One region of the Kitasatospora sp. NPDC096128 genome, then DNA from elsewhere that is predicted to be linked to it. Evidence: predicted binding sites of a transcription regulator. Region 1 holds the regulator's gene; the other holds the start of a gene.
The links. The regulator HspR, encoded in region 1, represses chaperone genes until heat shock. The targets are predictions, from matches to a motif close to TTGAGNNNNNNNNNCTCAA.
Positions count from the first base shown of each region.

Region 2: lon (endopeptidase La) is a predicted target of HspR. The motif match lies at 2,186-2,204, and genes of this name have one in related genera.

Region 1 covers NZ_JBEOSP010000018.1:153,523-158,482, reverse strand. The annotation lists gene grpE (nucleotide exchange factor GrpE) at 1-403, shown strand, start outside; gene dnaJ (molecular chaperone DnaJ) at 639-1,796, shown strand; gene ABTY61_RS21525 (heat shock protein transcriptional repressor HspR) at 1,846-2,358, shown strand; gene ABTY61_RS21520 (hypothetical protein) at 2,574-3,572, shown strand; gene ABTY61_RS21515 (hypothetical protein) at 4,160-4,786, shown strand; gene ABTY61_RS21510 (LuxR family transcriptional regulator) at 4,812-4,960, opposite strand, start outside.
Region 2 covers NZ_JBEOSP010000006.1:204,804-209,763, forward strand. The annotation lists gene lon (endopeptidase La) at 1-2,163, opposite strand, end outside; gene ABTY61_RS09745 (rhomboid-like protein) at 2,374-3,168, opposite strand; gene ABTY61_RS09750 (response regulator transcription factor) at 3,732-4,469, shown strand; gene ABTY61_RS09755 (sensor histidine kinase) at 4,549-4,960, shown strand, end outside.

The DNA.
Region 1 (4,960 bases):
CGTCCGCGAGATCGCGGTCTCCAACATCCTGGAGTCCCTGATCCCCGTCCTGGACGACATCGGCCGCGCCCGCGAGCACGGCGAGGTGACGGGCGGCTTCAAGTCCGTCTCCGACTCCCTGGAGACGGTCGTCGCCAAGCTGGGCCTGCAGCAGTTCGGCAAGGAGGGCGAGCCCTTCGACCCGACGCAGCACGAGGCGCTGATGCACAGCTACTCCTCGGACGTCACCGAGGACACCTGCGTGCAGATCCTCCAGCCCGGCTACCGGATCGGCGAGCGGATCATCCGCCCGGCGATGGTCGCCGTGGCCGAGCCCCAGCCCGGCACCCAGACGACGCCCGGCCCGGACGCCGAGGCGAAGTCCGCCGACACGGACAAGTCCGACGGTGGCTCGGACAGCTGACAACCTGTGACAGCTGACTACCAGTGCGCTGCGGAGTCGTACGCCGGCCAGTACGGCGGCCGACTCCGCAGCGCGTTGTCAACGGCACCTCTTTCCCCGGCTCCTGCCGCGCCTGTTGACAGCACAGTGACGATGGACATCGGGAGGTGGCGGAAGCCGTGAGCGAGCGCAGCGGGCGAACCAGTGAGGGGCGCGTGTACCGCTCAGCGGCTGCCGAGCGAAGCGAGGTGGGCGCATGAGTGGCAAGGACTACGTGGAGAAGGACTACTACAAGGTCCTCGGCGTGCCCAAGGACGCCACCGCCACCGAGATCAAGAAGACCTACCGCAAGCTGGCGCGCGAGTTCCACCCGGACGCCAACAAGGGCGACGCCAAGGCCGAGGAGCGCTTCAAGGACATCTCCGAGGCGTATGACGTCCTCTCCGACGAGAAGCGCCGCAAGGAGTACGACGAGGCCCGCAGCCTCTTCGCCAACGGCGGCTTCCGCACCGGCGGCCCCGGCACCGGCAGCTACGGGTTCGACTTCGGCGACCTGTTCAGCGGCAGCCAGGGCGGCGCCGGTGGCGGCGGCGGACTCGGCGACGTCTTCGGCGGCCTCTTCAACCGCGGCGGCGCCCGGCAGGCCCAGCCCCGACGCGGCGCCGACGTCGAGACCGAGGTGACGCTCTCCTTCGAGGAAGCCGTCGACGGCGCGACCGTCCCGCTGCGGATGACCAGCCAAGCCCCCTGCCGCCTCTGCAACGGCACCGGCGCCAAGGCCGGCACCACCCCCCGGGTCTGCCCGACCTGCGTCGGCGCCGGCACCGTCAGCCGCGGCCAGGGCGCCTTCGCGCTCTCCGAGCCCTGCAAGGACTGCCGCGGCCGGGGCATGATCGTCGACGACCCGTGCACCGACTGCCACGGCAGCGGCCGGGCCAGCTCCGCCCGCACCATGCAGGTCCGCATCCCGGCCGGCGTCCAGGCCGACCAGCGGATCCGGCTCAAGGGCAAGGGCGCCCAGGGCGAACGCGGCGGCCAGCCCGGCGACCTCTACGTCACCGTGCACGTCGACCCCCACCCGGTGTTCGGGCGCAAGGGCGACAACCTCACCGTCACCGTCCCGGTCACCTTCCCCGAGGCCGCCCTCGGCGCCACCATCGAGGTGCCCACGCTCAACGGCCCCGCCGTGAAGCTCAAGCTCCCCCCGGGCAGCGCCAACGGTCTCACCATGCGCGCCCGCGGCAAGGGCGCCACCCGCAAGGACGGCACCCGCGGCGACCTCCTCGTCACCGTCGAGGTCGTGGTCCCCCAGCACGTCGACGGCGACGCGCTGAACGCCCTGGAGCAGTACCGCGAGGCCACCGCCTCCGACGACCCGCGAGCCGCTCTCTTCCGGGCGGCGAAGGGAGCGTGACGACCAGATGTCCCCGAACCCGATGAACCCGACGAACCCGATGGACCCGATGGCCTCCAACGGCCCGATCGGCCCGGGCCTCGGTGAAGGCCTCCCCGGCAACCCCGCCGGCGGCCGCCCCCGGCGCGCCGCCGGCCCGCCGCAGTACGTCCTCACCGAGGACACCCCGGTGTACGTCATCTCGGTCGCCGCCGAACTCTCCGGCCTCCACCCGCAGACCCTGCGCCAGTACGACCGCCTCGGCCTGGTCTGCCCCGACCGCGCCGCAGGCCGCGGCCGCCGCTACTCCGCCCGGGACATCCAGCAGCTGCGCGAGGTCCAGCGGCTCTCCCAGGACGAGGGCATCAACCTGGCCGGCATCAAGCGGATCATCGAGCTGGAGAACCAGGTCAGCGCCCTCCAGTCGCGCATCACCGAGCTGGTCGACTCCCTCGAGGGCGCGGCCAGCGCCCTCCAGCAGCGCGAGGCCGCCGTCCACGCCTCCTACCGCCGCGACCTCGTGCCCTACCAGCCCCCGACCCCGCAATCCAGCGCCCTCGTCGTCTGGCGCCCCAAGCGCTGACCGGGCCCTGGCCGCACCACCAGCCGCCGGCTCCCTCCTGTTCGGGGGGTGCCGGCGGCTGCGTCGGCATGGCAGGCTCCTTCCTGCCACGTGGGAGCAGGTTCGGTCATGCGACAGTTGCAGCGAAATCTGGTAGTGAATACAACCGAGTAAGGCCGAAGGGTCCAAGCCGAGGCAGGGAGCAAAACATGAGTGGGACTGAGGCATCCGGTCCCATGGCCAACGCCTACAGTCAGCTCTCCCCCGAGGCCAGATCTCTCTACATGGCCGTCCTTCGGGAACCCGGGAGGGTGATCGCCGCCATAGCGGACGAAGGCGACCGCGCTTCCCTCCACGAATTGGTCGAAATCGGCTTGTTGGTACCGGATATCGAGGATCCGGGAATGCTCGTCGCCGTCGACCCAAAGCAACTTGCCAGCGCTCTCACGGCGACCTGGCAACGCAAGGCCCTCGATCTGCTCAGCCGGGCCGCTGCTCTGCCCGCCGAGTTCCAGGAGCTCACCCACGCCTATGGCAACGGAGGAAACGAGGCGCACGACGGTGGCCCGATCGAGCACCTCCACGGCCTGGCCGAGATCAACCGCCGACTGGTCGACCTCATGGAAGGCAGCCGCGAGGAGGTACTGAGCGCCCAGCCGGGTGGGGGCTCCCGCTCCTTCCCGACGGAGGCGGCCATCGCCCTGGACACCGACATGCTCCGTCGCGGAGTCTCACGACGCACGCTGTACCAGCCGAGCACGCGGTACTCCGCTCCCACACGGGCCTACGTCGCGGCCATGACCGCTGCCGGCGGCGAGGTCCGTACGTTGGGTGAGCCGTTCACCAGGATGATCATCGTCGACCGCACCGCCGCGATCATTCCCGTCAGCGGTGACCAGCAGCGAGCGGCATTCATTCAGGACGAGGCCGTGATCGGCTTCATGGTCAGCCTGTTCGAAAGCTTCTGGGAACGCGCCATCCCGTTCCAAGGAGGTCTCGACGTCCCCCCGGAGGTCGTTTCGAGGCTCCGCGAGAACATCCTCAGGATGATGCTGCAGGGCATCGGCCATCGCGTCATAGCTAGGAACCTGGGCTTGAGCGAGCGCACACTCGCCCGCCACATCGCCGAGCTGCGGGATGAATACGCGGCTGACACTCTGTTCCAACTGGGTTGGAAGCTGTCCGAAAGCCACCGCACCATGCCGCTGTTCAACGACACCGAGACACCCTACTGAGACGCGCTCAAGTCCAAATCACGTCATCCGCGATGGTGGCAGCGGCAAGGTTCCGGGTGGCCGTGGACTGCGCCTGGGAGGCAGCAGGCTGCTTGGTCCAGATCACGTCAGCGTGCACGGGAGCCGAACTAAACAGAACCGCCACTACAGCCAGTGCTATAGCGGTCGCGCACCGACGCGCCTCGCGCACTGTGACCACTCCCCTTCGGACAATGTTGAACGCTCAGCGAATCGACCGCGCATGAGCCACAGCGCTGATTATGCTGCACGATCCCGAACGTGTCAGCGAGGGGTGCTCCACAACACTCTTGTCCGGCCTAACTCTTCCAAAGTTCCGGGCACAGTCGAAGACGGCCAGCATGTCATCTCTCTGCCATGCAGCGAGATGACACCTCGGGCCAGTGGACGCGCAGGCGGGCCCGGCGACACGATCAGTGCACCGACTGATCGCCACGTACGAGCGTGACACATCGGATGTGTTCACATCAAATTCCTCTGAACGACCGTCTTCGGTGTGAGAACCACCAAACAGCAGCAGCCGCTGGGCCCCGTCCCCCCGACCCGGTCGGCCTTTCAATGGAGTCGACATGACTGACCACTACCAGGGCTCCGCTTCCCGTCACCTCAGCAATGACCCTGAGGGTCGGCGTGCACGTGTGTTCCTGGCCGCGCCGCTGATGCGGCTGACCGGCCCCGCGGACAGCGTGGTGACGCTCGCCAGCCGGACGCGGCTGACGACGCTCCGCACCACCCTCCTCCGCAGCGGTGCCGCCGTGTACAGCGCGCACCACAGCGACGCCTGGACCGTCGCCGGTCGGGCGCCCGAGCCCCGGGTCCCCTCCGACTTCCGGGCGCTCCAGTCCGCGGACCTGGTGTTCGCCTACGTCGGCGCCCCGCTCTCGGCCGGCGTCAGCCTCGAACTCGGTTGGGCGTCGGCGCTGCGGAAGCCGATCGTCCTGCTCGTCGACGAGGCCATCACCCACAACCCGCTGATCGCCACCATCGAGCAGGTCGCCCCCGTCCTGCCGCTGGTCTTCGACGACACCTGGTCCCAGGAGGCCCTCCACCACACCGTGGAGACCGCCCTCGACTGGGCCGGCATGGCGCTCTCCCTCCGCGAGGGCTTCTGGACCGCCCCCGGCGACCGCTTCAACGTCCCCCGACAGCAGACCGCCACCCCCGGCTACTGGCCGACCGGCGCCGCCACCGGCTGAAACACCGCCACCGGCTGAGCAGACCTCATCCACCGGACTCCCCCGTCCGGGCTCCCCGCATCTGCCAGCCGAGCTGGAACAACGTCTCCGCGTCGTACACCTCACGCAGCCGGGCGATGTGACCGGCCACGGTCCGTTCGCTCAGGCCCATCCGGGTAGCGATCGCCCGCTGCG
Region 2 (4,960 bases), on a different contig from region 1:
GGTGCGCACCCTGCGGCCGGAGAGCAGCGAGGCCAGCGCCGTGGTCATGGTGATGCCGGCGCTCGGCCCGTCCTTGGGGACGGCCCCGGCCGGGACGTGCAGGTGCACGCCGCGGTCGCGCAGCGAGGTGACCGGCAGCTCCAGCTCGGCGCCGCGCGAGCGGAGGAAGGAGAGCGCGATGTGCGCGGACTCCTTCATCACGTCGCCCAGCTGCCCGGTCAGGGTCAGTCCGGTGCCGCCGGTCTCGGCGTCGGCCAGCGAGGCCTCGATGTAGAGGACGTCGCCGCCGGCGCCGGTGACGGCGAGGCCGGTCGCCACGCCGGGGACGGCGGTGCGCCGCTCGGCGGGCGCCTGGGCGGCCTCCGGCACGTGGTGCGGGCGGCCGATCAGGGCGCGCAGGTCCTCCGCGCCGATCGCGGCGGGCAGTTCGCGCTCGCCGAGCTCGGCCTGTGCGGCGATCTTGCGCAGCACCCGGGCGATCGAGCGCTCCAGGGTGCGCACGCCCGCCTCCCGGGTGTACTCCCCGGCCAGCCGGCGCAGCGCCTCCTCCTCGACGCTGACCTGCCCGTCGCCCAGGCCGGCCCTCTCCAGCTGTCGCGGGAGCAGGTGGTCGCGGGCGATGACGACCTTCTCGTCCTCGGTGTAGCCGTCCAGCCGGACCAGCTCCATCCGGTCGAGCAGCGGCTCGGGGATGGCCTCCAGCACGTTGGCGGTGGCGAGGAAGACGACGTCGGAGAGGTCGAGCTCGACCTCCAGGTAGTGGTCCCGGAAGGTGTGGTTCTGGGCCGGGTCCAGCACCTCCAGCAGCGCGGCGGCCGGGTCGCCCCGGTAGTCGGAGCCGACCTTGTCGATCTCGTCGAGCAGGACGACCGGGTTCATCGAACCGGCCTCCTTGATCGCCCGCACCAGGCGGCCGGGCAGCGCGCCGACGTAGGTGCGCCGGTGGCCGCGGATCTCCGCCTCGTCCCGGACGCCGCCGAGCGCGACCCGGACGAACGTGCGGCCCATCGCGCGGGCCACGCTCTCGCCGAGCGAGGTCTTGCCGACGCCGGGCGGCCCGACCAGGGCCAGCACCGCGCCTCCGCGACGGCCGCCGATCAGGCCGAGCCCCTGGTCGGCCCGGCGCTTGCGGACGGCCAGGTACTCGACGATCCGCTCCTTGACGTCGGCCAGGCCGGCGTGGTCGGCGTCGAGCACGGCGCGGGCGCCGGCGATGTCGTACGCGTCCTCGGTGCGCTCGTTCCAGGGCAGCTCCAGAACGGTGTCCAGCCAGGTGCGGATCCAGGAGCCCTCGGGCGACTGGTCGGAGGAGCGCTCCAGCTTGTCGACCTCCTTGAGCGCGGCCTCGCGGACCTTCTCGGGCAGGTCGGCGGCCTCGACCCGGGCGCGGTAGTCGCCCTCCTCGTCGGCCGGGTCGCCGTTCAGCTCGGCCAGCTCCTTGCGGACGGCCTCCAGCTGGCGGCGGAGCAGGAACTCCTTCTGCTGCTTGGCCACGCCCTCCTCGACGTCCTTGCGGATGGTGTCGTTGACCTCCTCCTCCGCGAGGTGGTCGCGCAGCAGGGTGAGCGCGTACTCCAGACGGGCGACCTGGTCGGCCTCCAGCAGCACCTTGAGCTTCTGCTCGGCGGTGGCGAAGGGCGCGTAGCCGATGTTGTCGGCGAGTTCGCCGACGTCCTCGATCTGGGCCACCCGGTCGACGATCTGCCAGGCGCCGCGCTTGCGCAGCCACTGGGTGGACAGCGCCTTGTACTCCTTGACCAGCTCGGCGGCCCGCCCGGCCACCGGCGTGCCGACCGAGGACTCCTTGAACGGCGTGGTCTCCACCCAGAGGGCGGCGCCGGGGCCGGTGGTGCCGACCCCGATCCGGACCCGGCGCACGGCGCGCACCAGCGCCACCGGCTGGCCGACGGTATGGGGGGCGTCGGCCAGCCGGCCGACCTGTTCCACGGTGGCCAGCGTGCCGGCCGCCGCGTACGAGCCGTCCACCCGCGGGACCAGCAGGACCTGGGGCTTGCCGGAGCCGGTGGCCGCGGCGCGGGCGGCCTCGACCGCGGCGCGCACCTCGGTGTCCTTGAGGTCCAGCGGGACGACCATGCCCGGGAGCACGACCTCGTCGTCGAGGGGCAGCACGGGCAGGGTGAGCGGTGTGGACGTCGATGCCATGATCTCTCCCCGGTCAGTGAACTTGAGTCGACCTGACTAAGGATTTGCAAGCGCGGGATGTTCCCGACCTCTTGTTCGCTGTGAGCGAACGGGCCTGTCACCGGAACGGCCGGAGGGAGGGGGCGTCAAAAGAGAGCGGAAAGAACGCCCCAAGAACACCCGGGCGCCGGCACGTCAGGGCGTCAGGAGTCAGGGGTCAGGAGCCAGGAGTCAGGGCGCGGTGGACGGCCGGACCCCGGCCCGCACCGCCGAGGCGGCGGCGGAGCCGACCGCCAGGGCCCGCGCCGCACGGAGCCGCGGCCCGGGCGGGCGCCGCTCGATCCGGCCCAGCCAGCGCCACAGCGCCATCCCGGTGAGCAGCGCGGCCGGGTGGCCGACCGCCGTGACCAGGTCCTTCTGGGTGGCGATCTGCTGGGCGAGCATCAGCCCGACGCCGGCCAGCGCCACCACCCGCGCGCGCTGCGGCAGGGCGCCCGCCGCCGCGCCCAGGCAGGCGAGCACGCCGTAGCTGACCCCGATGTCCAACTGGTCCATCGCCGCCGGCGCCAACCGCCCGACCTCCACCGCGGTGATCACCACACCCTGGGAGAGCAGCGTGGCCGCGACGTGCCCGGCGGCGAACACCGCCGCCGCCCGGGCCGGGCCGACCCTGCGCTCCAGCGGCGCCAGGGTGAGGGCGAAACCCCACAGGTAGGGCAGCCACGATCCCCCGGCCACCCAGAACCCGCTGAGCACCAGGGCGCGCAGGGGGTGCTGGAGCAGGTTGTGGCCGTCCGAGCTGGAGGCCGCTTGCAAGCGCTGGACGAGTTCCGGATCGGCGATCCGGGCGAAGGTCGAGGTGACTCCGACGACCGCGAGATATCCGATCGTGAAGGGAGTGCGCCGAGGTGTCGGCACGCGTTCCAGCAGCCATTCCAGGGCGCCGCCGCGCGGCCCGTACCGGAGCATTCCGTACCGCGCCGCCGAAGGCGCGCGCCCGCCGGCATCCCACCGCAGTCCAGCCATGACGCCTCCGCTCCACCCCCGCAGCCGCCGGTGCCCGGAGGCGCCCGACCCACCGGCGCGGAGGCCGGAATCCGCGCTGCGGGGCGTTGTCGCGGCCACGCTACGTCGAGGTTCTGAGAGGCACCTGAGAAAAGCCCGTGAAGGCCGTCGACGCCGGGACCGGCCGGATTCCCGGCATTGGTCCAGACCTTCTCCCGATTAACGCGTCAGTAGGGCCTCTGACCGGCGACTTGGCGTCAACTGGACTGCATACGTACCGTTACGCAGTGAAAATTCGCCGGGTAAGGTATCGGCCCGTGCCCACTCGTGCGGTGGGCCCGAGGGCGGCCGGACAGCCGGCCCAGCGGGCCGGAAACGTCCGGTCCGCCTGCCGGGAGGCATCCGCTGTCCGTACGCTGCGAAGTGCGTGGGAGGAGTGGACGGAAGACCATCCGTCCTCCACTCCCGGGCGTATCAAACGGGACGGCGGACCCGGCACAGTCCACGACGGAACAAGACTACGAGCGGAGCCCCGCCATCCCCACAGGTGGCCGGCCCGCAGCCCTGGGGGCGGTGGCGTGACCGTGACAGAAATTCAGCAGGACAACCCCAACACCGGCGGCACTGTGAGCAGCCAGCGCAGAGTGCTGGTGGTGGAGGACGAACCCACGATCGCCGAGTCGATCGCGGCCCGACTGGGCGCGGAGGGCTTCAAGGTCGCCGTGGCCCACGACGGCCCCGGCGCAGTGGACGGCTTCCACACCTGGCAGCCGGACCTGGTGGTCCTGGACATCATGCTGCCCGGCTTCGACGGGCTGGAGGTGTGCCGCCGGATCCAGGCCCAACGCCCGGTGCCGGTACTGATGCTGACCGCCCGCGACGACGAGACGGACCTGCTGGTCGGCCTCGGCGTCGGTGCCGACGACTACATGACCAAGCCGTTCTCCATGCGCGAACTGGCGGCCCGGGTCAACGTGCTGCTGCGCCGCGTCGAGCGCGCCCAGCAGGCGGCCCGTACGCCGGCACTGGGCAGCCTGCGCTTCGGCGAGTTGGAGATCGACCACGTGCAGCGCCGGGTCCGGCTGGCCTCGGGCGACGTCCACCTGACGCCGACCGAGTTCGACCTGCTGGCCTGCCTGGCCGCCCAGCCGCGCGCGGTACTCACCCGCGAGCAGCTGCTGGCCGAGGTCTGGGACTGGACCGACGCGTCCGGCACCCGCACCGTGGACAGCCACGTGAAGGCGCTGCGGCGCAAGATCGGCGCCAGCTGGATCCGCACCGTGCACGGTGTCGGATACGCACTCGAGGCCCCGCTCTCCTGACGGGACTTCGGGCGACGGGCCACCGGGGGGCCCGTGTCCGAACACCGCAGCGCAGACCCGCGGGGACCACAGGGGACCAATGACCTTTCCACAGCAACGCAACGGGGACGCCGACGGCGCGCGCCCGCAGACCCTCGCGGCCCGCGCGGCCAGCCGGGTCTGGGCCGACATCCGTCCGCTCGACCCGGTCCGCTCGATCAAGGGCAAGCTCGCCCTGCTGGTGATCGTCTCCGTGTTCCTGGCCACCGGCATGGTGGTCGTGGCGATCCGGTCCGAGACCCAGATCCGGATCATCATGGTCTTCTCCATGATCGCCTCGCTGCTGTTCATGCAGTTCCTCGCGCACGGGCTGACCGCCCCGCTGCGGGAGATGACGGACGCCGCCCGCGCGATGGCCTCCGGCGACTACAGCCGCCGGGTCGAGGTGAACTCGCGCGACGAGATCGGCGAACTGGCGGCCGCCTTCAACGGCATGGCCGCCGACCTCCAGG